Regions from separate parts of the Bacillus cereus group sp. N8 genome, predicted to be linked through region 3. Evidence: riboswitches for the same ligand, from Rfam matches in the RefSeq annotation. Region 3 holds a riboswitch; each other region holds the start of a gene.

Region 1 (7,918 bases), on a different contig from region 3:
TTAATCTTCGAATAATTGAATCGTTCTCTCTAGATTTTCAAGTGAAATGAAGCGCGATTCACGAAGAATCTCTTTTCCATTATGAAATAATAAAATCGTCGGTCCTGTAAATACCGCATATCGCCCTGCAATCTCTTGCATGTCTTGTAGTAATATTTCTACTTTCTCTACGTAATCATAATTCTCTAATACATAGTTTACTTTCCGTAGCATAACATCACAAACGCCACAATTTTCCGTTTTAATAAATAGAAGTACCAATTGTTGTTTTTCAATATATATCGCTAATTCTTCTATCGTTTCAAATTTATTCATCTTATCCCTCTTAACGTAATTTACGAAATACTTTACCCCGCATTAACGGGCAGTAAGACTCTCACCTCAAAATTCAGCTGGAGCGAAGAAGTTAGGTGAGAAGTCAACTGCCCGTAAATGCCCGATTGGTGAAGGCTAATAATCAGTGGAGGATGAACCCCCTCCACTGATTATAGTTTCACTTTATCTTGATACATACGAAATGCTGAACTATCTTTAATCTTTCTCTTTTCCATTACTTGCTGAAAGCGTAGTGTTTTTGCTGTTAACTCTTCTTGTAATTTTTTTCTCTCTGCTTCATCATAACAACAAGCGATTAAATCCTCTATTTTCAATATATCTTTTTGCAATTCCATTTCTGGTGGAATCATGCCTGCATTTTTCAAGATTTTATAACTCATTCTTAATTCTGGAGGTACCATTGAAAGATCTTCTAATTGTAGTGGTTTTCCTTGTCCCGGAATATTATCAAGATCACCATTCCGTATCGCTTGACGAATTTTTTCCTCAGCAATGTTCAAAAACACATCCACACTATCCCCTCCTTTACATATTTTTACTATTATTTTACATGAAATTTCATCATCCTGCTACGTCATTCCAAATTGACTCCACAAATTCACCGAAAATTCTTTTAAACGATATATAAAATTAATAATGTATAAAAAGACGGTAATATTCCTGCGCACCATAAGAGTGCTTCTTCATACAATTCTCATGTAAGAGTTCTCGAAAATCATGTTAATCACAAAGAAAAGGCATTAGCTCATAAAAGCTAATGCCTTTTCTTTGTGATTATTGTTAAACGTTCCATTCTTCGATATTCCATATTTTCGTTATCCACGCTTCATAGAAAGATGGCTCATGTGAAACAATTAAAACCGTACCTTTATATTGTTTTAACGCTTCCTGTAAAGCCCTCTTAGTCTCTGTATCCAAATGGTTAGTTGGTTCATCTAAAATTAAAACATTGCTTTTAGTTACGATAAGTTCGCATAACCGTACTTTTGTTTGTTCTCCTCCACTTAATAATTGAATAGGTTTTAATACATGTTCTTCTTTCAATCCGCACTTTGCTAATGCTTGTCGGATTTCTTTTCTTGTCATGTCTGGCCTTCCTGCCCATACTCTCTCTAGTGCAGTTATTTCTGAGGAAAATTCCTCTTGTGCAAAATAAGCGGGTTTTACTCGTTCCCCAATAGAAACTGCACCGCCTAACGGTTTTATTTGTCCTAGTAATGTTTTTAACATTGTTGTTTTTCCAATCCCATTATGGCCAATAATCGCAATCTTTTCCCCTTTTTTCACTTGAAAATCCAATTCCGAAAATAACGGTTCACCATAACCAATTTTCAGTTTCTCTACCTGTAATATACGACTCACTGGCTCAGTATAAACATTAAAATCAAAACGAGCGCGAGGTACATCGTTAACCTTTTCAACCTTTTGCATTTTCTCTAATACTTTTTCACGACTTTTTGCTTGTTTCGCTTTACGAATTTTATTTTTTTGAATAAAGCTCTCTAAATGTGCAATTTCCTTTTGCTGTTTCGTATATGCTGCTTGTAATTGTTTCTTTTGCAGTTCATAATTACGCACAAAACTATTATAATCACCTACATAGCGCTTAATTGTGCGCTCATCTAGATGGTAAATAACTTTCGTAATATTGTTCAAAAATACTTCATCGTGCGAAATGATAATATAAGCTTTTTCATACATTTGTAAATATGATTGCAACCATTCTATATGAGCTGTATCTAAATAGTTAGTTGGCTCATCTAATAATAAAACATCCGCTTTTTCTAAAAGGAGTTTACCAAGTAATAACTTTGTCCGTTGACCACCGCTTAACTTTGAAACATCCTTTTCCATTCCTACTTCAAACAACCCTAAGCCAGTTGCTACTTCTTCAATTTCTGTATGAATTTGATAAAAATTAGAATTCTCCAATATAGTTTGTAACTCTCCGTACCTTACTAACAATTTCCCTACTTCTCCTGCTCCAGCCATCTCTTCTGTAAGTTTTAACATTTCACGTTCAAACTCATACAGATTAGAAAACGCACTCTGCAAGTATTCTTCAATTGTTATACCTTCTTGCAAATCGATATGTTGTTGTAAAAAGCCAATCTTCACATGCGGAAACCATTCAATTTTCCCATCATCATGTATAAGTTCTCCTGTTAACAAGCGTAATAATGTTGATTTTCCAATTCCATTTTTCCCTACTAGCCCAACATGTTCACCCTTTAATAATCGAAAGCATGTATTATATAAAATGGTTTTCTCACCATATGAATGACTTACATTTTCTACTGTTAATATACTCATTTTTTCTCTCTCCTTTTCTTATGATCCATAAGCTAAATAGAGAGAACAACAGTATAAAGCCTTATTTAGTTATACATATAAAAAATGGGTAAGGTGAATACACCTTACCCATTACATATTATCGTAAGAAAGGATTAAGGTTCTTTACCTGCTGTCTTCAATTTAGCTTATTTGTTAAAAATGGGCAGACTTCTCCCATATCAAGCTAAAACCATTTGAAGAACAGTTGATAAAGTCATTTTATCCTTTCACTCCTTTAAAGTTTGTTATATTAAGAGTATAAACTACTCTCTTATATTCTATTCTCTATTTTTTCTTTTGTTCCTTCTCAGTTTTTTCATATTCTGCGTAAATTTATTTATACATCTTTTCTAATGCGTATGGCCTTGTAAAGGTTAGCGTTAATGATTTCCAAATATAAATTCTTCTTTTAATTCGTGATGCTCCATACCATACTTCATTAATAAAATATGATTTTTTAATACAACCTTTCCTTCTTCAAGATTATCAGCTGTTAATGAATCGACCATTTTTTCTATAGATTTCATTTTCCTCCTCCTAAAAAAAAGCCTCTTAACAGTCATCATACCAAAAGCTGTTAAAAGACTTTTTTCTATTTTTTCATGTAAGGAGCTAATACTCTTAAAATTTCTTCCTTATCCTTCTTTAACTCAAGTGATGTTAACATATCCATCGTTCGTGGCCTAAGTAACTTCACTTGTACCTCTCCAACAATTGATGCTGGTCTTTGAGATAAAATAAATATGCGATCAGAAAGTAAAATTGCCTCATCTAAGTCATGTGTAACCATAACAATTGTCTGCTTTTCTTGATGCCAAGAATTTAAAAGCCAACTATGTACTTCCATTTTTGTAAATGCATCTAATTTTCCAAAAGGCTCATCCAGCAGCATAATTGGCTTTTCACATAAATATGTGCGAAGGAAACTAATTCTTTGACGCATGCCACCTGATAACTCATCTGGATAATGATTCGCATATTCATCTAGCTCAAACTGCTTTAATGCTTCCATTCCTTCTGCTAGCCTTTGCTTTTTAGACTTCCCTTCGATTTCCAATGGAAGTACTATATTTTGCAAAGCTGATCGCCACGGTAGTAATAAATCTTGTTGCGGCATATAACTTACAACATCTTGTTTTTTCACATGTTCCTCGTTATAAAATACCTCTCCACTCGTTGGCTCTTCAACACTCGCAATCATATTTAACAAAGTACTTTTCCCACAACCACTTGGACCTACAAAAGAGACGAATTCCCCCTCCTGTATAGAAGCACTAATATTTTTTAATACATTCTTTCCATCAAAAGCTTTTACAACCTCTTTTATTAATAATCCACTCATTTTTCACTTGGAAGGAATTCATTTGTAAAGGCATCTTTCACATCAATTTTCTTCTTAATAACTTTGTTGTCATATAAGAAATTCATGTAATTCGTCCAAACTTCTTCCTTCTGTACTCCCCACGCTTTTGCATCATCTTGATACTTTGTACTTAACCACTTTTGACTTTCTTTCACTAATTCTTTATTCACATCTGGAACAGATTTAATTAAAATATCCGCAGCTTCTTTCGGTTCTTTAATTGCAAAATCATAACCTTCTGTCGTTGCAGTCATAAACTTTTTCACAAAATCTTTATCTTGCTTCGTATGTTTTTCACTTGTAATAATAACAGGACTATAGAAATCAAGCGCTGGATCTAAGTCTTTCACCATAATCGTATTTAACTCTTTTCCTTGACGCTTCGCTTCAATTCCATCCCATCCGTAATAAATCCATTCGAAATCTGCATCACGACCGATTGATTTGAAGAAGTCTGTTTGTCCAAGAATAATTTTTTCGACTTTATTAAAATCAGCTTGATGTTTCTCCATAATCGTTTTTAACGTCGCTTCTTCTGCTGGTCCTCCCCAGCCGCCATAACGTTTACCTTCAAAATCTTTCGGTGACGTCATATTATCTTTTTTTAGCGATGCAAAAGCAGAGGTATTATGCTGAATAATTGCACCAACAGAAACAACTGGGATTCCTTCAACACGAGCTAACGTTACATTTTCTTGTGCGCTTATCGCAAAGTCCGCTTTCCCAGAAGCAATCATCTGCTCTGCCGTTACATTATCACCAGGCTGGATAATTTCTACATCAAGCCCTTGCTTTTTGTAATAATCTTTCGTTTGCGCTACATATAAGCCAGTATGATTCGTATTTGGAAACCAATCTAAAACGACTTTTACTTTTTTATCTTTACTTGAACTTTCTTCTTTCTTCGCCGGATTACACCCGGCAACACCAACTGCTAATAATGCAGCTAACATAATTTTTAAACCTTTTTTCATTTTCTGCCACCCTTTCTGTATATCCATGGTGCTGTTATTCTTGCCATAAATTCAACAATAAAGTACAGGCATAATGTCACCATAACGATAATCGCTGCAACACCAAATACACGAGCTGTTAAAAAGGATTTTGTCGCTCTCGTGAGCATAACCCCTAATCCTTCACTCGCTCCAAGCCATTCTCCAATAATCGCTCCCATCACACTATATGTAACAGCTATTTTTAAACCTGAGAAAAAGTACGGGAGCACCGCTGGAAATTTTACTTTCTGATAAATTTGCCACTTTGTCGCCTTCATCGTTTGTAGCAACTTCAGCATATTTTTATCTACCGTTTGGAAACCTTCTAAAATGCTAAGCGCAATTGGGAAGAAACAAACAAGAATAACAACCATTACTTTTGGCAACATTCCGTACCCAAACCAAATAATAAATAATGGTGCGAGCACAACGATTGGAATTGTTTGCGAAATAACGAGCAACGGATTCATTAAAATCCGAAATAAAGGGATAACATCCATAATGATAGCAATACTCGTCCCAAGTATAATTGCAAAAAGCAACCCAATTATTACTTCCTGTAACGTTTGCACCGTATTCGGTAATAGTAAATCTTTCATTCCAATTAACTCTTGCACAATTGCTGACGGCTTTGGTAAAATCCACGGCTCAATTTTAAATAATGAAACAGATCCTTCCCATATAGCAATGAGAAGGATCAGCCAAATTGTTGTAATTATTTTAGATCGCTTCTGGTTTTGCATATTCATCACGGTACTTCCAAACTTTTTCGTCAATCGTTACGCCCGTACTTGGACGATAGTGAATTTTAATAGAAGTGATTACTTCTTCTGCTCCAGCATCGACGCAAGCTTGTTGCGCGCGTTTAATGACGTCAAGAAGTACATCTAATTCTCCTTCCAACGTTGTTTCCATTGCTCCTACTTCATAACGAACTCCCGATTGTTGTACAACTTCAATTGCTTTATCAACAACGGAATACACATCTTTGTTCTTCGCTTGTGGTACTACTGAAAATGAAATTGTAACTTGTTGTGACATAATAAAATCCCCCTTACAAAATATGTTTCAAAAAAAGAAAAGGCTTTCCTACCATGTAGGAAAGCCTTGTATACAAGTTATTCTATAATAACTTATGCTACATCACTTTAAAGTAACTCCCTACGCTGGCATTATCCAGATCAGGTTGAGGGTCGATGTATACTTACATCCTCTCAGCCAATTGGCTCCCCGGTTCTTAATTCGTTTTCATTGTAGCATGATTTATTTTATTGAACAAACAAAAGCATGTATAATCATTTCATTTAACTTTTGAATTCCCCAATTAACTCTTGTAACTCCTGTGAAAGCCAGCTTAAAGAACTAGCTAATTCAGCAATATCTTGTACAGACATTTCCTGTTCTTTCATGCTTTCTTCAATATTACTACTATTCGCATACGTATTTGCGATAAGTGATAGTTCATTTACAACACGAACAATATTTTGGCTATTATGCAATATATCACTTGAATTGCTAGAAACAACTCTAACTTGATTTGTAACAGATTGTGTTGACTTTGAAATTTTTTCAAAGAAAGCACCACTACTTTGAACAAGTTTAATTCCAGATTCTACTTCTTTTGAAGCTTTTTGCATTGAAACAACAGCTTCTTCCGTTTCAGCTTGTGTTTCCCCTATTAATTTTGCTATATCTTTTGCTGATACTTCCGTCTGCTCTGCTAATTTACGCACTTCATCAGCAACAACGGCAAATCTCCTTCCGGTTTCCTCAGCACGCGAAGCTTCCATAGAAGCATTTAAAGCTAGCGAATTAGTTTGATTTGAAATACCTGCAATTACTGTTACAATATCACTAATTTCTTTTGATCTTGTTTCCAAAGAATAAACGATAGAAGATAAATCTTGTACTGTATTTTGTATTATGTTCATTTGATTAATCGTCTGTTCAATAACACCATTTCCTTTTACTGAATGATGCTCCATACCTTCAGACTCTTTCGCCATTTGTTTTGCAGCATTCGTTATCTCTTCCATCTTATCTTCCATTTCATATAGAATACTTAAATACTGTGGTACTGAAGTTTCTTGTGACTGAGCGCCAGCTCTTAACTCAACCATAGAACTTACGATTCCTTGGACTGCCATGCTATTCTCTTTCGTACTCACTGACAATTCTTGTGAAGATGAAGAAACCTGTTCTGCTGTCTGCTTCACTTTATCTATAATTCCTTTAAACTTCTCGATGGTATTATTAAAATACGCATTAATAATACCAATATCATCTGGTCTTTCCTCTAATTTAATACTTAAATCACCTTCACCGACTTTGCGTAATCCTTCACGTAAATCTCGCAATGGAGCAAGTGCGTTACGTACAATTAAGAATTGAATAACAGTTGCAATTAAAACAGAAATACAAATAAACATTAAACCTTGTACAATGAATTTTTTCTTTGTAATAGGAACAATAGAGGCATCTACATCGGCTGCAACAATTGCCACAATATTATCTTCTCCATCTTTAATTGGCTCTAATATCGTTACCCATGATCCTAATTCGTCTTCATATACTTCTGTCATATTTGCTTTTTTCGTGCTCATTACTTTATCATATGCTTTCATCCAACGATCTGGTTGTTTATAATAGTCTCCCGGCTTTACTTCAACAACATTTGCTAAACCTGTAGACAAACCGACGATTTGCAACTCACCTTTTTCATTTTTTTTCGCTCCAACAACATACGTTTGTCCAACACTGTTCAATTCTTTCGTTGATTCATCTAATTTCTCTGTTAATTTCTCTCTTTTTTCTCTTTCTGCCGTTGGGTCTTTTGCAACATCTCTCAATATTTCTGCATCTAATTTATGTAATACCGTATCTCCTGTTT
Region 2 (7,918 bases), on a different contig from region 3:
TTCTTGCTGATTTTGCGAGAGAACAAGGTTCAGAAGATGCATATAGAATTTATAGAAGAAATGCCATCATACTTGGTCCTGCAACGCTCGTGACTGCTATTATCGCTCTCGTTGTAATGGACCCTGAAACACACTGGCTTATGCAAGGCTTAATAAAGCAATTCCCATGGTTTACAGTCTCTATCGTTTTATTTGTTATCGGATATTCCTCCCTTTGGTGGACAAATAAGAAATATGGCACACTAGGATTTCCTCGCATTGCAGTTTTAGCTGTCGTCGCTCAATATGCATTTGCAAGCTACGCTTACGGCGTCGCCCATTTACCGTATATCATTTACCCGGACGTAACTGTATTTACAAGCTTTACGACGGTCGAAACATTCTATGCACTTCTTATTCTTTACGCAATCGGAATTGCAATTTTACTACCCGGATTCATTTTCTTCTGGAATTTATTCTTGAAGGATCGAACTTTTTTGAAGGAAAAATAATAAAGTGAAACTTTAATCAGTGGGGGGTTTTGTTCATCCCCCACTGATTATTAGCCTGCACCAATCGGGCGTTTACGGGCAGTAAGGCTCCCACCTAACTTCTTTGCTCCAGCCGAATTTTGAGGTGGGAGTCTTACTGCCCGGCAAATAGCGGGATAAACGAGGGGCATTCGTACATAGAATGCCCCTCATTTATTAGACGTCTATCCTAATAGTTATTACACTACCACTGATACTTGTCCTATAGCTCAAAAAACACATATTCACTCCATTCCATTATATGTCTAGTTCTTCTTATTTCCTGCTGAATATACTACCAATATAAACTTGAGACAAGCTACATTTGTTCAAGGGAAAATAGAAAGGTAGGTTAAATATGAGCATTGAAATATGGATTACTATTATTGTATTCTTCTTAACGATGATTGTTATCTTTTGGCGACCTCGTGGTTTAAATGAGGCGTGGCCGGCAGCAATTGGCGCTGGTATTATCCTCATTACTGGACTTGTATCAAAGCCAGATGTCATGGACATTATAAGTAAAATTGGAGGCGCCTCCATAACGATATTAGCGACCATCGTTATGGCAGTTATATTAGAAAGCTTCGGCTTCTTCCATTGGGCTGCAGCAAAACTCGCAAATTTAGCGAAAGGTTCCGGACACCGCTTATACTGGTATATTCAATTACTATGTTTTCTTATGACCCTTTTATTCAATAACGACGGTAGTATTTTAATTACAACTCCGATTTTAATTCTTCTTCTAAAAAATCTTCAATTAAAACCTCACCAACAAATTCCTTATTTATTAAGTGGCGCTTTAATCGCTACTGCATCTAGTGCACCAATCGGTGTAAGTAATATCGTAAACTTAATTGCATTAAACATCGTCCATATGACTCTTTATATGCATACTGCTATGATGTTTGTACCTGCAACATTAGGATTATTGTTTATGTCATGGCTCATGTATACAGTTTTAAAGAAAAAACTTCCGAAAAAATTACCTGTTTCTTCATATGATATTGAAGAAATTTTCTTCACAAAAAACTTTCATCCGTTAAAAGGGAAAAATTCTGTTGATACGAAACAAAAACGTACAAAATTTATGTTAAAAGTATTAGGCTTCGTCTTCCTTATGCGCTGTCTTCTATTCGTTGCATCCTTCTTATCCATCCCAATCGAAATTGTTGCTGTACTCGGTTCAGTCGTTCTTCTCATCTGGAGATGGTACTACCTACGAACAAACCCTATCGATATTTTGAAAAAGACACCGTGGCACATTTTAGTTTTCGCTTTCTCTATGTATGTAATTATTTACGGGCTTCATAACGCAGGATTAACAGCAGCACTTGTAAGTTGGCTCGAACCAGTTGTAAGTCAGCATCTACTCTATGCCAGCTTTGCGATGGGCGGACTTGTATCAATCCTCTCTAACGTCTTCAATAACCACCCTGCCCTTATGATTGGTACAATCACATTAACAGAAATGGGACTCGATCCAGTCACATTAAAAACGATTTATCTCGCAAATATCATTGGTAGCGACATCGGTTCACTATTATTACCAATCGGTACGCTAGCTTCCCTCATTTGGATGTATATCCTGAAACAAAACAAAATTAAAGTGAAATGGAAAGACTATTTAAGCGTATCTCTCATCGTTATCCCACTCACAACAGTCGTCACATTATTCCTCTTATACTACTGGGTACAGCTATTCTTCGCCTTATAGACAATAGAAGCCCCCTTTGCTACCGTCTTAGCAAAGGGGGCTTCTTCTATATTTAAGTTAGGTACAGTGTGATCAATCAAGTAAAGAGGTGTAACGTGTTATTGATATAAGTGACTACCAGTTTCTTTGAATTCTTCCGCTTTCTCTTTCATTCCTTTTTCAATTGCTTCTGTCGTTTCTAAATCATTTTCTTTCGCATATTCACGAATATCATGTGAAATTCTCATACTACAAAACTTCGGTCCACACATTGAACAGAAATGAGCTGTTTTCGCCCCTTCTGCTGGCAATGTTTCATCATGATACTCCATTGCGCGTTCAGGATCTAAAGATAAATTAAATTGATCGCGCCAGCGGAATTCGAAACGCGCTTTTGAAAGTGCATCATCACGCTGATGAGCCGTTTTATGCCCTTTCGCAAGATCAGCCGCATGCGCAGCGATTTTGTACGTAATAACCCCTTCGCGAACATCATCTTTATTCGGTAAACCTAAATGTTCTTTCGGAGTTACATAACAAAGCATCGCCGTTCCAAACCAGCCGATCATCGCAGCCCCAATCGCTGATGTAATATGGTCATAACCTGGTGCAATATCTGTCGTTAACGGCCCAAGTGTATAGAACGGCGCGCCCTGACAAATATCAAGCTCTTTCTCCATATTCTCTTTAATTAAATGCATCGGTACATGCCCAGGTCCTTCAATCATAACTTGCACATCATGTCTCCAAGCAATTTTCGTCAACTCACCAAGTGTTTCAAGCTCAGAGAATTGCGCTTCGTCATTTGCATCTGCAATCGAACCTGGGCGTAATCCATCTCCAAGAGAGAACGAAACATCGTACTGCTTCATAATTTCACAAATCTCTTCAAAATGAGTATATAGGAAGTTTTCTTTATGATGGAATAAACACCACTGCGCCATAATCGAACCACCACGCGAAACAATACCTGTCGTACGCTTTGCAGTAATTGGAATGTAGCGAAGTAATACGCCGGCGTGAATCGTAAAGTAATCAACGCCTTGCTCCGCTTGCTCAATTAACGTATCACGATACACTTCCCACGTTAAATCCTCTGCAATTCCGTTTACTTTTTCAAGCGCTTGATAAATGGGCACAGTTCCAACTGGTACAGGAGCATTACGAATAATCCACTCACGTGTTGTATGAATGTTTTTACCTGTAGATAAATCCATAATCGTATCTGCACCCCAGCGAGTCGCCCACGTCATCTTCTCTACTTCTTCTGCAATAGAAGAAGATACGGCAGAGTTTCCAATATTCGCATTTACCTTCACATGGAAATTACGTCCGATAATCATCGGTTCTGCTTCCGGATGGTTAATATTCGCTGGTAAAATCGCGCGACCTTCCGCGATTTCCTTACGAACAAATTCAGGCTCTATCCCTTCACGAATCGCAACATATTCCATCTCAGACGTAATAACGCCATTACGTGCATAATGCATTTGCGTAACATTTGCACCTTGCTTTGCTCTAAGCGGCTGGCGATCCATTTGCGGGAAAACAGGTGTATGTTTCGAAGCCACTTTCACACCGTCATCCTCTGGTTTCACTTCACGTCCTTCGTATGCTTCTACATCTCCGCGCTCCAGGGTCCAAGAATGACGCGGCGTTGGAATCCCCTTTTCCAGCTCCACTTTATAGGCAGGATCTGTATAAGGTCCACTCGTATCATACACACGGATTGGCGGATTTGGGACACCGTTCGTTTCGCTTTGTGCAATCTCGCGCATCGGTACCTTCATACCTTCACGCGGTCCATCCACATATACTTTCTTACTTCCTGGTAAACTCGATTTCAATTCAATTTGCTCAGCTGAAACAGATTGTTTCATAACTTTTGTTGCCCCCCTGTACGTGACAAGGACGAGATATGGCCAGCGTATGCCAAAATAAAAAGAGCCAGGTCCATAAAAAAACAAGGACCTGGCTCATAAAGGCATAATTATGTAAAGCCGTTAACTTCCCTACGCTGGTACGAGCCAGATCAGGTCCAAAGGGTTAAGAAGTTCACGCGCTTCTCTCTCAGCCTACGCATACGTTAGGCACCCCTAGTTTATCACTGATTTAATTTTCAATACTTTCCCATCATACACGATAATCTGAAAAATGCAAAGTCTATTTCTTTTGCTGTTTAAGGAATCATCCAAGTTAAATAATAAGCCTGTACATAAGTCATAATCCCAACAATAATTACGAAGAATAAACTATGCTTCACTGTAAAGCGGAACAGATCTGATTCTTTCCCAGCAAGACCAACTGCCGCACAAGCGATTGCAATCGATTGCGGAGAAATCATTTTACCTGTTACACCGCCCGTTGTATTTGCTGCAACGAGAAGCACTTCAGGCACGCCAATTTGCTGTGCTGTAATTGCTTGTAAATTCGAGAACAGTGCGTTCGCTGACGTATCTGATCCTGTTAAGAATACGCCGATCCAGCCTAGGAATGGTGAGAAGAACGGGAATAACCCGCCAGTTCCTGCTAGTGCTAACGCTAATGTAGAAGATAAACCCGAATAGTTTGCGATAAATGCGAATCCTAATACGAATCCGATAGATAGAATTGGCATTTTTAGTTCGTTTAACGTTTCTTTAAATGTTGCTACTGCATCTTTTGCACTCATTTTTAAAATAAAGATAGAAATGATACATGCAATTAAAATCGCTGTTCCAGTTGCTGATAAAATATCTAATTTCAGGACTGCTTCATAAGGCGTTGGCTTATTTACTATCGGCTCTGCTTTCATTACTAAATTGTGCAATCCTGGAATTTCAAACTTAACTACAAGGCTTTCTAAAGCCCCTCCTGGAGCGAATAACGCCTTAAAGAAACTTTGGCTCCAAATCACAACCATCACCGTTAAAATAATGAACGGAGACCATGCTTTTACTACTTTTCCTACTGTTAGTTTCGGCATAGATGTCGCAGCCGTTGCTGCTACTTCACTATTTGCTTGTTTAGACTGATAGATTTCTTTCGGCTGCCAAACTTTTAAGAAGAGCGATAAACTTACTAAACTTACAAGTGCCGATGTAATATCCGGAAGTTCTGGCCCTAAGAATGTCGCTGTAATAAACTGCGTAATTGCAAATGAACTACCCGCTACAAATAGAGCAGGCCATGTTTGTCTTACCCCTTTAAATCCATCCATTAAAAATACGATAAAGAACGGAACAAATAATGATAAGAACGGTAATTGATGTCCAGCCATTTGTCCGATTTTATGCGGATCAATACCAGTTACTTGTCCAGCTACTGTAATCGGAATTCCCATCGCTCCGAATGCTACTGGTGCAGTATTTGCGATCAAACAAAGACCAGCCGCATATAAAGGATTTAAGCCAAGACCTGCAAGAAGCGCTGCCGTAATCGCTACTGGTGCACCAAATCCTGCTGCTCCTTCTAAAAATGCTCCAAATGAAAAACCGATCAAAATAACAAGTAAACGATGGTCATTCGTAATTGATAATACAGATGCACGAATAACATCAAATTGACCTGTTTTCACGGAAATTTTATATAAAAATACTGACATAATAATAATCCACGCAATTGGCCATAATCCGTATAAGAAACCGTATCCGGTCGCTGCCATTGCCATTGTGAATGGCATTTTATAAGCGAATAAAGCCACTAAAATTGTAAGTACAACTGTAATAAATCCTGCCACATACCCCTTCATGCGGAAAACTGCTAAAGCTAAGAAAAAAAAGATAATCGGAATAAGTGCGACCGCTGCAGAAACCCAAATATTCCCGAACGGATCATAAACTTGTGTCCATGTGTTCATTGTTCTCTCCCCCTCAATAATCCCCTTTTAAATAAACATAACCCCATCAATAGGCTATCAGGTCATCATACCTTTAAGTCTAAAATAAAAAACGTTTAAGAAAACGTTTTCATTAATTTTATCACAACAATTTTCATTTAAAAAGATTTTTTTGAAGATTTTATCATTTAAAACAGAAATCTTACAAAAGAGTCACGTTCTTGTAATGTTAATCGATAGGAAGCTCGCCAAATTTACTGCATACTAAAGGTATAAACAACGGACATTACTTATGAGGTGATATATATGAACGGAAACAAAATATTAGCAGCTTTATCATACTTTAGTGTACTATTCGCGCCTATCTTATTCCCTATTATCGTGTGGATTGTAGGCGATTCGGAAACAAAACCACATGCAAAACGTGCTCTATGGACACATATCATTCCAAGCATCGCTTCATTTATTGGATTAGTTATTTTAGGAATTATGGGCATCGGATCTGATCAGCCAGATGTAACACTTGGAATCGGAGCAATGATTGTTCTATGTATTTGCGGAATCATTAGCTTATACTACTTCATTTGGAATATCGTAAAAGGTGTTAAAGTGCTGAAAGCTTAACTTTAAACAAACGTTTGATTAAAAAGAAACTGTCGCATGATGATAAATGAAAATTTATTAGCGATTCGACAAGGAATATCGACTTAACTACAAAATGCGACAAGCATAACCTACCTATTAATAAGAAAAAACCGTCCCAAAATACCTTTTGGGACGGTTTCTTTATCTTCTGCGTTTCTTCTTTTTTCTCATCATTTTCTTTCGGCGTGTGTTCACTTTATCCGCTATAATGTGGAGCGTACTCGCCACTACAATACCCATTACGAACGTTACAATTTCAACCTCATATTTCTTCGCAATTTCTATTAAATTCCCATCGAGTGCGATTACATTTAATAGGAATAAAAACGGAGAAAATACGATTAACATGTATGCGATACGAATAATATCACCAATTATAATCGTATGTGTGAAGAAGGAACGATGGGGCATTACGCTCCTATATGGATACCAAAAAATACGGAGTAACCCCCATTTATTATACGCATTACTATACGTATCTAAATCAGGTGTTAAAAATGAAGTACCTACTAAAAATCCGATTGCAAAAGTTAATAAAAAATCAAAATTTGTTAATCCATACGAAAAGAGCATAAACAAAACAACCGGAAGGGATATTAAGTTTATTTTCGTATGCGTTCTTCCTGATGGCATAATGCACTTCCTCGCTTACGTTCGCCCTGTCACTCTATGACAGTTCTCACCTATTGATCTAATTTCTGATCGATAAATGATGTGTCTATATCCGAACCAAACCATTCTGCCAACTTCACTCGTGCCTTATCTTTCACATCTTCATTAACGTATAACGACGCTTGTAATAATGCAGCCGTTAACGCCCCTAAATCATCCGTATAACCAACTCCAGCAATGAAATCTGGAATGGCATCAATCGGTGCAATGAAATAAGCAAGTGCTCCAATTACAATAATTTTCACTCGTTTTGGAACATCAGGTCTTTGCAAAACGTAAAACAACAATAAACTCGCATAAATTACCGACTGCCCTGCCTGCTTCGCAACATGTTTTATTTTTTTCCAAAACACTTCAACTGAAAATTTTTGTTTCATTTAAAAGCCTCCCTATTTTTCAAAAAAAATAAGCTACAATATGTTATCAGTAAACGTTCATCAAAATTACACATAATCTATCAATGAAATTTCATTGTAACAAACAAAACCAAAAAGAACAAGTGTTCGTTAATTTTTCTACATTTTCCTTCATATAATAGTTTTCTAGACACCGATTTTAAAGTTTCTATTCCATATTTCT
Region 3 (7,918 bases):
AATTATTAAATATCGTATTGGTGAATTAACAGATGGCGATGTAGAGATTTGGAATCGAGTTAAATTTAGTGAGAAATGTATAACAGATTGTAAGCATCTATTATCTCATAAAGAAGTATTGGAATTTACATTCTTTTATATGTGTAAGCGAGCTAAAATACTATCAAAAGAACAGTTAAATAGTGATATGATGAATCTAGCAATGTATTGTAATACTTTTGTGTATGATTTGTATACACACGACTTATTACGAAAGTATCGTAAGTGTACAGATTTTCTATCATATTATGGACCGAGTCAAGCAGTTTTAGCTTGTCAAAGAGCTGTGCTTTCTCAAATTTCAGACCGGTTAGATCCATTAAAGACAACGCATGTAGATGATTATTTATATGTGATGAAAGAAATGATGGAGCATATGACGATAGGGGTAATGGATCGATATGGTCATTTTATTGGAAAGTTGCTATCATATGTACCATTTTTTGAAATGATTCAAGTTCCACAGCATGCATATTATTGTGAAGAATTACTTTATATTTGTAAGGGCATTGAATACAAAGAAGAAATACTACGCAATTATATATTTATACAATTACATGATTGTTTACCATCCTTCTTTAAACTATTTCTTAAAAATAAGCGTTATGCAACGATTCATGATATTCTTTTCTATTGGTGCGACGATGAACAAAGAATGAGTTTAGAGAAAAAATATAATCTTAGTTTTATTTATGAAAAATATGCTTGTGGTTAAACCGTATTTTACATATTAAAAATTAATATAAATTAAAAAGGATCTCAAGTTTATGTGAGATCCTTTTTTTGTTAGTAAAACAAGGAGAAAGTAACTAAGATAAGAAATAACATTCCATAAAGGAGAAATTGTGCAGTATAACTTCCTTGTATACCAAAAAAAGTATTCATTTTTTCATATAAATTCAGTATATATTTCGTTGGGTTATCTTTGAAAGATTGGTATACAGTGTCTCCTCTTTCTAAGCTTCTTGTTCATGTTCATGTTTTTGGTTATGAGGAACATTAACGTATCTAGCTATGAATAATAAAACACCCATAGAGAATACAGGAAGTATGGTAGATAAATAAAAACCATTACTAATTATATTTGTTATAAGAGCACTCAAAAGAAAAATTGCATTATAAATATGGGCTATTTTTTGTTTTAACCGCATTTGTAATGCTTCCATAATGATTTCTAAGGCAACAAAAGCAATAATGATAGATAAAAATACAGTGTTCGTATTATAAATGATTAAACAACAGATTAAACCTAAAAAGGCCAGGTATTCAATAAAAAGAGGTATATTACGTGGCATACAATTTACCTAACTAAATATGGCAGTGGGTTCACTGCATTTGTTTTTTCAAGATTCCATTCCCCATTATGTAATTCAAAATGGAGATGTTGCCCGTATGAATGACCTGTATTTCCCATATGACCGACTAATTGTCCAGCTCGCACCTGATCCCCAACTTGTACGGCACGATCCTTCATATGAGCATAAACTGTTGTATATAACTTTCCATTTATTTGATGGGCGACGAACACGACATTGCCATAGCTAGCCGAATAATAAGATTTCACAACTTTACCTGCAGCAGCAGCTTGAATAGAGATGTCGCCTTGTGCTGCAATATCTATACCATAATGCATTTGTTCCCAGCGCATATCAAAAGTTGAGCTAATTCTTCCTTGAGTTGGAAATTTGAAAACAGCTGGAATTGATGAAGGTTGAGCTGTTTTAGTTTGTGATTGATTTTGATGTTGCACTATATAATGTTTTGCTACATATCCGTATCCTGTGCCAAAACGAATTTTATACCAAGTACCTACCGTTTCTACTACTTGTACTTGTGTACCATTTTGTAGCGAGCCAAGTAGAGTGCTACTTGTACTAGCCTTGCTACGTACATTTAATTTTGGTGTTGCAACAGTATAAGAAGGTGAACCTTGTACAGTTACACCTTTTACTAGAGGTGTGGATCCATTAGATACAAAGTATTTTTGTACGTACCCAATTTGACCGTTATGTAATATTTTGTACCAATCCCCTTGTTCACCTTGAATGGTAATGAATTGACCATTTGGTAATATATCTAGAATAGAAGACCCTGTATTAGGTTCAGAACGAACGTTTAATGCGTTTGCATTTACGATATATTGATTCTTTGATTGAACATTTTTTTTGAATAGAATTGCATCTTTTTTTATGTAGCCTGTTTTGTTGTTAACAGATACTTTATACCAATCTTGAGTTGTCTCAAGAATAGTAACCGGGCTATTAAATCGAATGTTTTCAATTATTGCACTGTCTGCATGGTTATTTTGATGTAGTGCAACGTTGTCAATTTTTACATATCCAGTTTTTACTTTAGATGGTTGCGTAGCAGCAGCTGTTTGTATATCGGATTCTCCCATAGAAGGAAGTAAAGAAGCAATTGCGATAGTAGTGGCTGTTAAAGCAGTAGTTTTCATATTCATGTAATAAAGACCTCCTCTAGTTGTATAGTTGTAATTTTATTATAGTATAAAGATATAATATATTGGTCGTATTCACATAAATGTAATATGAAATCAATAAAAATAATGTTAGAAGAGAGGTTCGTATATAAATATTGTATATATCATTTGTGGGATCGCATTTATATTTATTTAACACATTATTGTCTAATTAATAATTAAGAAAATTAAAACAGTTGATGATGTCTTATTACGGTGTTATACTGACAGTGATAATTTTATAGTTTGCTAGGAGAGCTGGTGTTGCCAGCTGAGAGTAGGCCGTAAGCCTTTGATCCTTTTCATTACCTGATCTAGATTATGCTAGCGTAGGGAAGCAATTCGGACACTAACAATGAGTCCCCGTTTCTTTGCGTATAGAAACGGGGCTTTTTTATTTGAAAATTTCATATTGAAACCACTAGGGGTGCTTGATGTGCTGAGAGAGGAATAATCCTTAACCCTTACAGACCTGATCTAGGTAATACTAGCGAAGGGAAGTGGACAACGAATAAATGTATAATTTTATTTGCTGTAACCACTTCTTATATAGAAGTGGTTTTTTATTTAGATACGTATATCGGAAGGGGATAGAGAAATGAAATTTTGCGATAGATTATTAGAAACTGTGCAACCTGTTTGGGAGAAAAGTCATAATCATCCGTTTGTAGTAGGTATGGGGGATGGCACGCTAGAAAAAGATAAATTTCAGTATTATATTATTCAAGATTATTTATATTTGTTAGATTATGCAAAGTTATATGCGATTGGTGTTGTAAAAGCAACGAATCCACAAGTAATGGGAAAGTTTGCTGAACAAATTGATGGAATTTTAAATGGAGAAATGACAATCCATAAACAGTATGCAAAAAGACTTGGTATTTCTGTACGAGAGATGGAATCTGCAAAACCATCTGCTAAAAATTTAGCTTATACAAATTACATGATGTCTGTATCTCAAAATGGCACACTTGCGGAATTAATAGCAGCACTTCTACCATGTATGTGGAGTTATTGGGAGATTGGAAAGCGTTTAAACGATATTCCTGGAGCAAGAGATCATGAGTTCTTTGGTGAATGGATTCAAGGATATAGTTCTGAAGAATACGGTAATCTTTGTATTTGGTTAATAGATTTATTAAATGAAATGGCAATTGGAAAGTCAGAGAAAGAGCTAGACCGATTAGAGGAAATTTTCTTATATTCCAGCCGATTTGAATATTTATTCTGGGATATGTCCTATCGTAAGGAGATGTGGGGTTTTGAGGAGCAAGAACATACTACAGTTTCATAATGTTTCTTTTCATTATGATGAGAAACCAATCATCGATGAATTAAATGCTTCTATACAAGAGAAAGAGTTTGTAAGCATTATCGGACCAAGTGGCTGCGGGAAAAGTACTTTATTTCGCCTTATTACGGGGTTAGAAGAAGCAAGTGCTGGACAAATAGAGCTGACAGAAACAAAGAGTCACCCTGTAGGATATATGCCTCAAAAAGATATGCTTTTGCCGTGGAGAACAATTATTGAAAATGCTGCGTTACCTTTAGAGTGCCAAGGTGTGCAGAAGAAAGAAGCGCAAGTAAAAGCGAAAGAACTGTTACATAAATTTGGGTTACAAGGATACGAGGCGAAATATCCGAAAGATTTATCTGGTGGTATGAGACAACGTGTATCTTTTATCCGAACTTTATTAACGGGCGGGGAGATATTATTGTTAGATGAACCGTTTAGCGCATTGGACGCTTTAACGAAGGCATCTTTGCAAGAATGGTTATTTGAACAATGGAAAGAGTGGGAAAAAACAATTTTATTTATCACTCATGATGTTGAAGAGGCGTTGTTTCTTTCTAATCGAATTTTCGTTGTAGAAAATCAACCGATAGCAACTTTAACTGAGCGAATTGTGCCGCTTGATCGTAACCGAACACGAAAGGATTTATATAGGCCTGAAGTATTGGCGCTTAAAGATGAGATCCTTAGTATGTTACAAAGGCAGGTACTTGTATGATGAACCGTTTGAAAGAATTAGTTCCTGCTCTTACACTTTCTAGTATTTTACTCATTATGTGGGAAGTGGGGGCAAGAATTGTAGATGAGATGTACATTTTACCGTCACCGTCTGCAATTGTAATGAAGATTTGGAAACTAAAAGACATATTATTTACGGTTCATTTACCGGCAACGTTATACGTCGTTGTAATAGGTGTTGCTATTTCTATCGTATTAGGTGTGGGGCTAGCAATGTTAATGAATGCGAGTACGTGGATGGAAAGAGCATTTTACCCATTATTAGTAGCTTCACAAACCATCCCGATTACAGCACTTGCGCCCCTATTTGTTTTATGGTTTGGATATACCATTTGGAGTAAGGTTGTTGTTACAGTTTTAATTACGTTTTTCCCTATTGCGGTCAATACGTATGATGGATTACGTAGTACGAAGAAAGAGTGGGAGGAGCTCTTAGTTACGTATGGTGCAACGAAAAAAGATATTTTTCTAAAGCTAAAGTTGCCATCTGCTCTTCCTTACTTTTTCTCAGCGTTAAAAATTGCAGTTCCGCTTAGTGTGATTGGGGCGGCAATTGGAGAATGGCTCGGTGCACAAGCTGGGCTTGGATATTTCAGTAAAAGAATGATGACGCAGTTAGATGGTGCGGGTGTATTTGCACCAATTGTATTGCTATCATTATTAGCTATTTTTTTCGTCATACTTATTTCTATGTTAGAAAAGAAATTCATTAGTTGGAGGAAGCATTCATGAAATTTTTAAAACGCATCTTTGTGTTTACATTATTAGTTGCAATGATTGCAGGGTGCTCGAGTAATTCAGCATCAGATAAGAGTAAAAAAGAGAAAGAAATAACAGTCATGCTTGATTGGTATCCGAATGCGGTGCATAGCTTTATTTATGCCGCAATTGAAAAAGGCTACTTTAAAGAAGAAGGAGTAAAGGTAAATATTAAATTCCCTTCTAATCCGACTGATCCATTAACGTTAGCTGCAGCAGGGAAAGTGACAGTTGGCTTGTATTATCAGCCAGATGTTGTTATGGCCAGAGCAAATGAACAAATTCCAGTGAAATCAATTGGAGCTGTCGTACGTTCACCGTTAAATCATGTCGTATCGCTGAAATCAGCAGGCATTCAATCACCGAAAGATTTAGAAGGCAAAACAGTAGGTTACTCTGGAACGCCTTTAAGTGAAGCGTATTTAAAAACGATGATAAAAGAAGATGGTGGAAATCCTGATACGGTGAAAGTAGTTGATGTCGGGTTTGATTTAGTGCCAGCATTAATTACGAAAAAAGTGGATGCTGTAACAGGGGCATACATTAACCATGAAGTACCTGTTATGCGCCATGAAGGCCATGAACCAGCGTACTTTAATCCAGCTGATTATGGAGTACCGAACTATCATGAACTTGTGTTTGTAACAGGTGATAAAACGTTGAAAAAAGATAAAGAAGCGCTGCAAGCCTTTTTACGCGGGGCGAAAAAAGGGTATGACTTTATGAAGAAAAACCCTGATGAAGCATTAAATATTTTATTAGATCATCAAGAAAAAGAAAACTTCCCACTTGTGCCAGAAGTTGAAAAAGAAAGTATGAAAATTTTATTAGAGAAGATGGAAACGAAAGATGAGCCATTCTTATCAGATTCAAAAGAGTCTTGGGAGAAACAAAATAAATGGTTGAAAGACAAAGGAATGACGAAAGAAATCGTTCCAGCCGATGAACTATTCGAAAACATTTTAAAGTAGGCGAATGAATATGAAAAATGAGCTCCATGTAATCTCAAATGGCCATATGCCATTCGAAGAGTTAGTGAATGTAGCGATGCAAATTGAGAGTGAGATTGATTATTTGCATATTCGTGAGCGTGAGAAAAGTACGAAAGAATTATATGAAGGTGTGGAAAGCCTTTTAAAAAAAGGCTTTCCAGCATCTAAACTTGTTATAAATGACCGAATTGATATTGCTATTTTATTAAATATCCCGCGTGTGCAGCTAGGATATCGAAGTACAGATGTAAGGTCAGTGAAAGAAAAGTTTTCGTATTTGCATGTTGGCTATTCCGTACATTCTTTAGAAGAAGCGATAGAGGCTTTTAAGAATGGGGCTGACTCGCTCATTTATGGTCATGTATTCCCAACAGAGTGCAAAAAAGGTGTGCCAGCGAGAGGGTTAGAAGAAATTTCGGGCATTGCAAAGAGCTTATCGATACCGATTATAGCTATTGGAGGGATTACTCCTGAAAATACAAAGGATGTTCTTGCAAGTGAAGTAAGTGGAATTGCTGTTATGTCTGGAATTGTAAGTAATAGTAACCCGTATAGCAGAGCGAAATCTTATAAGGAATCAATAAGAAAGTGGGCGGGAAAACATGTGTGAGAAGTATGATGTAGCGATTATTGGCGGTGGTGTAATTGGTAGTTCAGTTGCACATTTTCTAGCAGAAAGAGGACATAAAGTAGCAATTATAGAGAAGCAGAGAATTGCATCGGAAGCTTCGAAAGCTGCTGCTGGTTTACTTGGTGTTCAGGCAGAATGGGATGCGTATGATCCGCTATTTGAACTTGCTAGAGAAAGCCGTGCTATATTTCCACAACTTGCAGCAGTTTTACGTGAAAAGACGGGTATTGATATTGGCTATGAGGAAAAAGGGATATATCGCATCGCTCAAAATGAGGATGAGAAAGAGAGAATTCTTCACATTATGGATTGGCAGCAGAAAACAGGTGAAGATTCCTATTTTCTAACGGGAGACCATTTGCGGGAAAAAGAGCCGTTCCTATCCGAGTCAATTATAGGAGCGGTATATTATCCGAAAGATGGGCATGTTATTGCACCAGAGCTTACGAAAGCATTCGCGCATTCTGCATCAATTTCTGGTGCGGATATATATGAACAAACAGAAGTGTTTGATATCCGTATTGAAAATAATAAAGTGACTGGAATTGTGACAAGCGAAGGTGTAATCATATGCGAAAAAGTCGTTATCGCTGGAGGGTCATGGAGTACGAAATTACTACATTATTTCCATAGTGATTGGGGCACGTATCCTGTGAAGGGTGAAGTTGTTGCAGTAAGAAGCAAGAAACTGCTCTTGAAAGCTCCTATTTTCCAAGAACGGTTTTATATTACGCCGAAGCGCGGTGGGCGTTACGTAATTGGAGCAACGATGAAGCCTCATACGTTCAATAAAACTGTGCAACCCGAAAGTATTACTTCTATATTAGAGCGTGCTTATACAATATTACCGGCTTTAAAAGAAGCAGAGTGGGAAAGTACATGGGCAGGATTAAGGCCACAATCGAATCATGAAGCTCCTTATATGGGAGAGCATGAAGAAATAAAAGGTTTATATGCTTGTACGGGCCATTATAGAAACGGCATTT
Region 4 (7,918 bases), on a different contig from region 3:
TCCACTTAGAATACGTTTCATTATCATGTAATACTGGCAAATTAGAAATTAATTCGTTATGCCATTCATATTTGGGTGGTTCTAGTAATTGATTTGGTTTCCAATCATGAATAACCTTATACCAACTTTGGAAAATATAATCAAGCTGTTCTTGCCTAATCGGTTCTTTTGATATAATCCATGGTGTATTTTCATTTAATACATACGGATTATGCTGAATAAACAATATATCAGAAAACATATCATACAATCTTTCATTCAAGCGTTTCAACTTACTTGTTAATAAAAACGTCTTATAATGTATCTCTACAATATCCAGCCATTCAATAGGAAAATATATGAATGATACACTTTCGTTTAAAAGGGGTTCCACTATATTTTCAAATGTTAATAACCGTAATTTTTCCATGAAATGAGTACTTCCTTTCTTCATTTATCTTGATCATCAAAAACTAGAAAAACAATTACTTAATCTAATCAATTTAAACAAATTCCTTAAATTACATTTATCAATTTGGATAATACAATTAAAATGAAACACTAATGAAAGTAATATTTACTTATTATCTGTATTTTATTAAACGTAGCACATACATCACACCTCTCACACCATTAATACGTTACATTCAAATTATACAATATAAACCCATGTATTACAATTCCCCTTTTTAACATTACCTCTATTACATGCCTAGAAGGTTGATTCATACGGTACGGTTCCCCTCCGTTCGATCTGATTACTCTTTAGGACATTACTTCATTTCTTTTTGGCATTCTTTTAAATAATCGATAGCCTCTTGAACCTGTTCTTTTGTTGAAAGTAATTCCATCACATTACCTTCCGTGTTATATACACGAATTTTTCTTTCCTTGTACTCCATCCCTAACATTCCTTCATCAGCCAAAAGCTTTATGTTATCTTCCATCTTCACCCTCCTTTCTACTAAAATAGCGTTTTTATTTACTAGAGTGGATTTTATTGAATAGCCATTCTAGTGTTTACAGCGCTAAATTATCTGGAGGTTTAACTAACGCTATTATTGCTCAAGCAGTTCCAGTATCCCAAAATGAAACGTTCGAACTTTTTGTGTCCCTTACTAAAACCGGACCATTTCCTAGCCCTTTGATAGCTATCAATGTTCAATATTATAATGAAAATACTTTTTTGGAAGACGGCTGAGTTACTTTTATACTTTTCAATCGTATCCCCGATAACAACGAAAAAGATTGGTTAGAAGTTTATGAGACTGCTTCTCCAGTGCCGGCTACAGCTAATACAGCATCAATAGTTATCGCTAAGTTCCCCGAATTTGGAAGTTCAGATGTATTTATTGATGATATATCCCTTCTATCCGTCGGACCCACTGGGAACACCAGAATCACCCTCTTGTATCATTAACTCAAAATCATAGATCAATTTTTCCATTTAGTTCTCTTCCTTCTCAAATAAAGATTTTTTATTAAATCCACAAACCCCTAAGAAGCATACATACGATAACATGTGGTATTCTTTTTCAATATAAATTTTGGTCAGAGAACGCATTGGAAAGCGCTCTTTTATGTTTAAATAAGGATTCTGTTCTATTTTTTTATTTACGCTGTTTTCGTAAGAATTGTTGCTATCTTGACCATACTGATAAAAGGTTGACTTTCAACTAGTAAATTGGATTTAAAGGAGGGTTAACATGAAAGATGAATTAAGTATAAATATCTATTTAGATGAAACTGATACTCCGTTTTCAAGATATTATAGCTCAGATGATGTTCACCTAAGCTCTGACCTTGAAGATTTTATTTTGTCAAAACTGCACAGTGGCAAAAGAAAAGAAGTAGAAATATTTTTTTTAAGTCAGAATGATTTTGACGAAAAGTCATTGAAGACTGCCACATTTAACACTTTTTCTAACCTCTTGAACGAAGAGGAATATACATATTCGAGAAATGTCAAAAAGGCTATTGTTTTGTTTGTGCTTGGTATTATTGTTGGGTTAATATTCTTGAAACTTTCAAGCACTCATGCCTATGTTGCAGGAGTATTAAGCATTGTGTGTTGGGTTTTTATTTGGGCAGGTACAGAGGTTTATTTTTTTGAAAATCAGCAAATCAAACGAAATATTAGAAAATGCAAGAATATTCTAAATGGTAATGTGCACAAAAAATAGAATTTTAGTAAATATTTATAAAGCTGATTTTCGGATTCTACCTTGTGCATTTATTTAGGTGATTGTTTGGACTTGGAAATCGTGTTGAAGATTAATATCGCCATACGAAGAAAGCTTTCATAAATACTTAAGACCTGGATTTAATCTAAGGTCTTATTTTCATCGCAAAAAAACAACAATCTATACGAAAAGGGCCTTTATTTAAAACATATAAATATGCGGGAAGTAATTATCTCGATCATTACGCACGCCCTATCATGTCACCTATACAAAGTGCTCTTTTTTTGTTTGTATAATTAATTAATGCTTGTTTAAACTATAAATAGTTAGTCCTTTCCAAACACCAGCTTGCTTCCATTGTTGTTTCATTTTCTCTACATAAGAGGGGCTACGATTATACATAATGCTAATATCTTTATCTGGGATGCCTTGTTAATTCAATTCGCGTACACGCTCCGGAGTAAGCCCAATGGGTATATCTTTTCGTTTTCCACCACGATTTCTCGGCTGCGTATCAAGGTATCTACCCAACTGGCGTAATTCTTCACCAGTCGGGCACTCCTTACATTCATTGATACTGAAACATTCGTTAGATGTACGGTTATAATAACAACGTCTACATTTCTGTTCGATAATATCGCCAATTTGGTATGTGAGCTCTTTGCGTTCTTCTTTTGTCAGTTTCATACCATCCACCTACAAGCCTGCCTTGAGCGCCATACCAAGCGCTTGTGTTGTATTTATGATTTACAAAAACCTAAAAAAAGTATTGTCCATACATACGTATTAGCAATACCTCTTTTCTTTATCTTATTACATCTTTTACATCTGTATCCACTGGCCACTTTTCTAAAGTATAAGCCATTTCCCAAAATGAATATTCATATTGACTACTAATAATGAAATGCTGTTTCATACGCTTGCGGTCAGACTCTGTCACTTGTTCAGCGATAGTATCTAACCGTGTAATTTGCTCTTCAACTAATGTACGGAACCAATCAGATCCATAAGCAGAAATCCATTCGTTATAAATTGGTTCTTCTGGCTGACACTCTTTTAAACGCTCACCAATTTCATAATATAACCAGTAGCAAGGTAAAATAGCTGCAATAATATCTCCTAAATGCCCTTCATAAGCTGCACGATACATATGAGATGTATATGCATATGCAGTTGGCGCAGGGATAAAATTATCTTTTTCTTCTTTTGTAATCCCTAATTTCTTAGCAAAATTCTCATGTAATGATAATTCTGCCTCGTATGTATTTTGAGCATGGTGTGCCATACGAGCTGTCGTTTCTAATTCCAGTGCCTTTGCCGCTCCTAAAGTTTGTACTCTAGCAAAATGACTTAAATAATATGAATCTTGAAGCACATAATAGCGAAAACTAGCTAAATCTAACGTTCCTTCGCCAAGTTTTTTTACAAAAGGATGATTAAAACTAGCTTCCCAAATTGAATCTACTTCTTTACGTAATGATTGTGAAAAAGTCATTTATATCCCTCCAATAATTTATAAACCATACGTGTTTACCCACAATTATTATAGCTGTAAAATAAAAAAACTTTCTTTACAGGCGTAAAGAAAGTGAAATAGACAATGTTTATTTATTCGTTAATTATGATTGTCTTCCCACTTCCCTACGCTGGTATTAACCAGATCAGGTACTAAGAGTCTCAAATTCCCATTTGATCTCAGCCTATAAAGGCCCCCCTAGTGGATAAATATTTGGTTGTCGTATTGCAATTATCATAGCATACTTCGTAGAACTATCAAAAGTTTTAATTGTACAAATATCTTAAAAACCTTCTTCTTTCCTTACTTTTAATGAAGTTTCAATTATCATATCTAATAGTTTACTATAATTAATTCCAGCCGCATCTGCACTTTTTGGTAGTAAACTTGATTGTGTCATTCCTGGTAATGTATTAACCTCCATTACATATGGAATTCCATCCTTCACCATCATATCAACCCTTGCATAAACACTACATTTTAATGCTTTATAACATGCCAATGACGCTTTATTTACACGTTCCTGTACTTCAGCTGGAAGTTCTATAACTTCTTCAATTGTACTAACATCATCGTATTTTGCATTGTAGTCAAAAAACTCAGCTGCATGTCGAATTGAAACGATAGGTAACTGTTTACCATCAAAAATTGAACATGTAATCTCGTCACCTTTTATATACTTCTCAATTACTACTTCAGAATCCCATTCGAATACAGTTTCCAGCATTGAGATTAATTCATTTTTATCATTGACGATCTTTACGCCAACACTCGAGCCGCCAGAGTTTGGTTTTACCACTAACGGAAATCCTAACTTATCTAAATCATCAAGCTTTAGATCCTCCATTTTTGTAAGTTCAATCCAATCTGGTGTTTCTACTCCTTCATAACGCAAAATCTTTTTCGAAATATTTTTGTCCATACATATACCGCTAGATAACATATTGCTACCGCTATATGGAATACCTAAACTCTCAAGTGTTCCTTGAACTGTACCATCTTCTCCGTATTTTCCGTGTAATGCTAGCAATGCAAAATCAATGTCTTTCGCTTTTTCAATTAAATCCATTTTTTCATTTAACGTAATTGGAACGATTTCATACTTATTTTTATCTAAATGTGCAATCATTTCATTCCCAGTCATAATTGATACTTGTTTTTCAGAGGATACTCCTCCCATAATAACGCCAATTCTCATTTTCTCAACTCCAAGTTTCATTTTTTAAAGTTTCACCAATTATTTGAATCCCACTAACTATTTCTTTTTCCTTCAATCGTGAAAAGCCTAAGCGTAATGTGTTCTCTCCTCCTCCATCAGAGTAAAAAACATCTCCAGGAGAAAACGTAACTCCTTTCTCATAACACTTTTGTAAAAGTGCGCGGGCTTGAATTTTTTCTTCCAACTCTATAAATAAATGAAGTCCACCATCTCCAGTCATTCTTTTAAACGGAATGTACTGATTACACGCCCCAACAGTTAACTCATATTTTTTCTTATAAACAGATCTTGCTTTTTTTAAATATTTTTCAAAATATCCTTCATGTAAATATTGAAACAAAACAGCTTGATCTAACGTTGATGTGTGAATGGTTCTTGCTCTTTTTACACTTTCTAAATAATGAATGAGTTCTTTATCTGCGATGATCCAACCTACACGTAAACCAGGGAAAAGTACCTTTGAAAAGCTACTAATATAAATCACATTATTACCAGCCCCAGCAAAAGTTAATAATGGCGCTAAATGTGAACCTGAATAACGTAATTCCTCATTAAATCCATCCTCTATAATAGGAATCTTATATTTTGAAAATAATCTCATCAATTCCGTTCTTTTCTCCGAACTCGTAACAATACCAGTTGGATTATGATAAGAAGGGATTAAATACGCGAAATCAAAATCCTTTTCACGCAAACTTTTTTCTACTTCATTCGTATCAATACCATCATCATTCATATTAATCCCATGAACTTCAAGTCCATGTAAACGAAAAAGTTTCAATGCAGCATGGTGAGTTGGGTTTTCACAAATAACACGCCCTGATTTTTTCGATAAAGAAGATAATACAATATCTAATCCTTCTGTAAATCCATTTGTAATTAAAATATCTTTGTTCGAAATATCTACACCTTTCATTTCCATGTAATGGAGTAAATAATTCATTAACGGTCTATAACCTTTTGCATATCCGTAGTTCAGTACGATATCCCCTTCAATGGACATGCGAGTAAGAAAAGCTCTTTTGAAATTTTCAACATCAAATAGCTTTTCATCCGGTGCTATACTATTAAAAACAATCATTCCTTTTTCCCAGCGAACACCATGTTTCATTAAATCTAATTCATCCGCTAATGCGGTAACTGTATTGAGTTTATTTTTCCAATCTATTTCAACAGACGAAGTGTTAGAAATATCAACCTTCGCAACAAAATTTCCTTTTCCTTTAACTGCATAAATGAGTCCTTCTTGCTCTAAATCCGCATAAGCAGCGAGTACTGTATTTCTGCTCACAGATAGTAATTCACTCAGTTCCCTTGTTGATGGGATCTTTTGGTTCCCTAACAAATGTCCTTTCATAATCATCTTTTTTAAATAATCTTTCAGTTGAATATAAACAGGACGATCTTTCACAACTTTAAAATCTTTAAACAAATCCTTACCCCCTGCAATCATTTTTGCATATTTATTTCATTTTCAAAAGGTCCACTACATATGTATTTTTTATTAATAGCGGTACGGTCTAATAAAGTGAAACTTTAATCAGTGGGGATTTTGTTCATCCCCCACCGATTATTAGCCCGCATCAATCGGATATATATGGGCAATAAGGATCCCACCTAACTTTTTTGCTCCATTCGAATTTTGAAGGTATAAGTTTTACTGCTATAAATCTCTACGATATAAGTTAATTACATCTTTTAAAGCAGCTGCTGCGGCTCCGCGTGGATTAGAAGCTCCACCAATTGTAGTAACTTGTCCCATTGTATCTGTAAAGAATGTTATTCCTTTTTCAGTTCCATTTACTTTTGCTAGTGAATGGTCTTTTTCTATTTCAAGCGGTTCTACATTAAGATTCACTTTACCATCCTTATCCTTATATGCTGAAGCTATTAATTTAATATATTTGTTTTGCTCCTTAGCATTTCGAATTTGTTGTTTTGTAACATTTTCGATTCCTTTTATATGTATATCTGTAAGCGTATTCTCAACACCCATCAAGCTGTTTGCCAAAAGTAACAATTTACACGCACTATCTGAACCACTTACATCTAGTATTGGGTTCGTCTCAGCAATTCCTTTATTTTGCGCTTCTTTCAGTGCTTCTTCAAAAGTAACATCTTCTTCATACATTTTTGTAAGTATATAATTAGTTGTCCCGTTTAATATTCCTTCTATTTTTTCAATATTGCAGCCAGCTAAACTAAATTGTCCAATATCTAATGTCGGTAGTGCTGCGGCAGTTGCGCCACTATATCGAATTCGTACATTCGCTTCTTTTGCTGCTTCCTTCATTTCTCTCCAGTGAGTAACAAGTGCACCTTTCGAAATTGCTACAATATCCATATGTTTCTCCATCGCTTGTTTTATATATTGTTTTCCTGGATTTCCATCTTTAAGATTTGTAACAGTTGATTCTACCAATACAGTACCACTTATCCCACTTGTTGCACGTTCGCCTGGATGATGTTCTATATATTTTTCAATCGCAGCAGTACCGCCACCATACATTAGTAAATGATGAATAGACAAACCTTCCTCATTATGTATTGCAATATTTCTACCTAATACGCCACTTACAACTAAATGGATTCCATATGTTTCGTATATATATAAATATTTTTCGTTTACTAATTTTATAAACTCTCTTCCTACAGTCCCGTATCCTGATAAAACAACTTGTATTTTCATAATATCCCCCCATATTTTTCTTCCATATCCCTCTTTCAATATAATATAAAGCGCCCCCGAATTCCATCGAGAGCGCTTTATTATTAACTATTGCGGTAGCCGTGATAACTTTTCTGCAATTGTTCTATAAAACTCTTGAATATTAGAAAAACCTAACGTGTCTGAAACACTTAATCCTACCATATCGAGATGATCCCAATTTACTTTCGTTTCAATATGATTCCATTTTCCAGCCTGTAAAAACTCATTATTATATACAGCAATATTAGACGAAGGCGCAATCATAGAATTTGTATTTACTACACCGTCATTTTGCCACCAAGATGTATCAA

What was found. A riboswitch is a leader RNA that binds a small molecule or an ion and turns the genes downstream of it on or off. The one in region 3 is predicted to bind thiamine pyrophosphate.
Region 1: it holds a riboswitch for thiamine pyrophosphate, as region 3 does, so the genes downstream of both, JDS80_RS13330 (MTH1187 family thiamine-binding protein) here and tenA (thiaminase II) in region 3, are expected to answer to the same signal.
Region 2: it holds a riboswitch for thiamine pyrophosphate, as region 3 does, so the genes downstream of both, thiC (phosphomethylpyrimidine synthase ThiC) here and tenA (thiaminase II) in region 3, are expected to answer to the same signal.
Region 4: it holds a riboswitch for thiamine pyrophosphate, as region 3 does, so the genes downstream of both, tenA (thiaminase II) here and tenA (thiaminase II) in region 3, are expected to answer to the same signal.

Annotation. Positions count from the first base shown of each region.
Region 1 covers NZ_JAEHBK010000007.1:89,156-97,073, forward strand. The annotation lists gene JDS80_RS13295 (thioredoxin family protein) at 1-315, opposite strand; gene JDS80_RS13300 (DnaJ family domain-containing protein) at 486-848, opposite strand; gene JDS80_RS13305 (ABC-F family ATP-binding cassette domain-containing protein) at 1,117-2,649, opposite strand; gene JDS80_RS13310 (hypothetical protein) at 3,051-3,197, opposite strand; gene JDS80_RS13315 (ABC transporter ATP-binding protein) at 3,263-4,012, opposite strand; gene JDS80_RS13320 (ABC transporter substrate-binding protein) at 4,009-5,007, opposite strand; gene JDS80_RS13325 (ABC transporter permease) at 5,004-5,777, opposite strand; gene JDS80_RS13330 (MTH1187 family thiamine-binding protein) at 5,749-6,069, opposite strand; TPP riboswitch at 6,170-6,271, opposite strand; gene JDS80_RS13335 (methyl-accepting chemotaxis protein) at 6,333-7,918, opposite strand, start outside.
Region 2 covers NZ_JAEHBK010000029.1:25,136-33,053, reverse strand. The annotation lists gene JDS80_RS25300 (cytochrome d ubiquinol oxidase subunit II) at 1-491, shown strand, start outside; gene JDS80_RS25295 (arsenic transporter) at 868-2,226, shown strand; gene thiC (phosphomethylpyrimidine synthase ThiC) at 2,325-4,085, opposite strand; TPP riboswitch at 4,198-4,313, opposite strand; gene lldP (L-lactate permease) at 4,385-6,043, opposite strand; gene JDS80_RS25280 (magnetosome magnetite crystal formation protein family) at 6,329-6,646, shown strand; gene JDS80_RS25275 (metal-binding protein) at 6,809-7,300, opposite strand; gene JDS80_RS25270 (YkvA family protein) at 7,351-7,716, opposite strand.
Region 3 covers NZ_JAEHBK010000020.1:2,607-10,524, forward strand. The annotation lists gene JDS80_RS22370 (DUF3965 domain-containing protein) at 1-754, shown strand, start outside; gene JDS80_RS22375 (hypothetical protein) at 996-1,334, opposite strand; gene JDS80_RS22380 (SH3 domain-containing protein) at 1,340-2,500, opposite strand; TPP riboswitch at 2,760-2,871, shown strand; TPP riboswitch at 2,932-3,034, shown strand; gene tenA (thiaminase II) at 3,117-3,812, shown strand; gene JDS80_RS22390 (ABC transporter ATP-binding protein) at 3,781-4,530, shown strand; gene JDS80_RS22395 (ABC transporter permease) at 4,530-5,282, shown strand; gene JDS80_RS22400 (ABC transporter substrate-binding protein) at 5,279-6,280, shown strand; gene tenI (thiazole tautomerase TenI) at 6,291-6,911, shown strand; gene thiO (glycine oxidase ThiO) at 6,904-7,918, shown strand, end outside.
Region 4 covers NZ_JAEHBK010000022.1:5,354-13,271, reverse strand. The annotation lists gene JDS80_RS23150 (RNaseH domain-containing protein) at 1-409, opposite strand, end outside; gene JDS80_RS23145 (hypothetical protein) at 753-926, opposite strand; gene JDS80_RS32260 (NTTRR-F1 domain) at 980-1,180, shown strand; gene JDS80_RS31960 (hypothetical protein) at 1,240-1,374, opposite strand; gene JDS80_RS23135 (hypothetical protein) at 1,686-2,162, shown strand; partial or broken gene JDS80_RS23130 (hypothetical protein) at 2,463-2,849, opposite strand; gene tenA (thiaminase II) at 2,968-3,657, opposite strand; TPP riboswitch at 3,784-3,888, opposite strand; gene ddlB (D-alanine--D-alanine ligase) at 3,962-4,876, opposite strand; gene pdxR (MocR-like pyridoxine biosynthesis transcription factor PdxR) at 4,881-6,329, opposite strand; gene JDS80_RS23110 (homoserine dehydrogenase) at 6,561-7,586, opposite strand; gene JDS80_RS23105 (esterase/lipase family protein) at 7,674-7,918, opposite strand, start outside.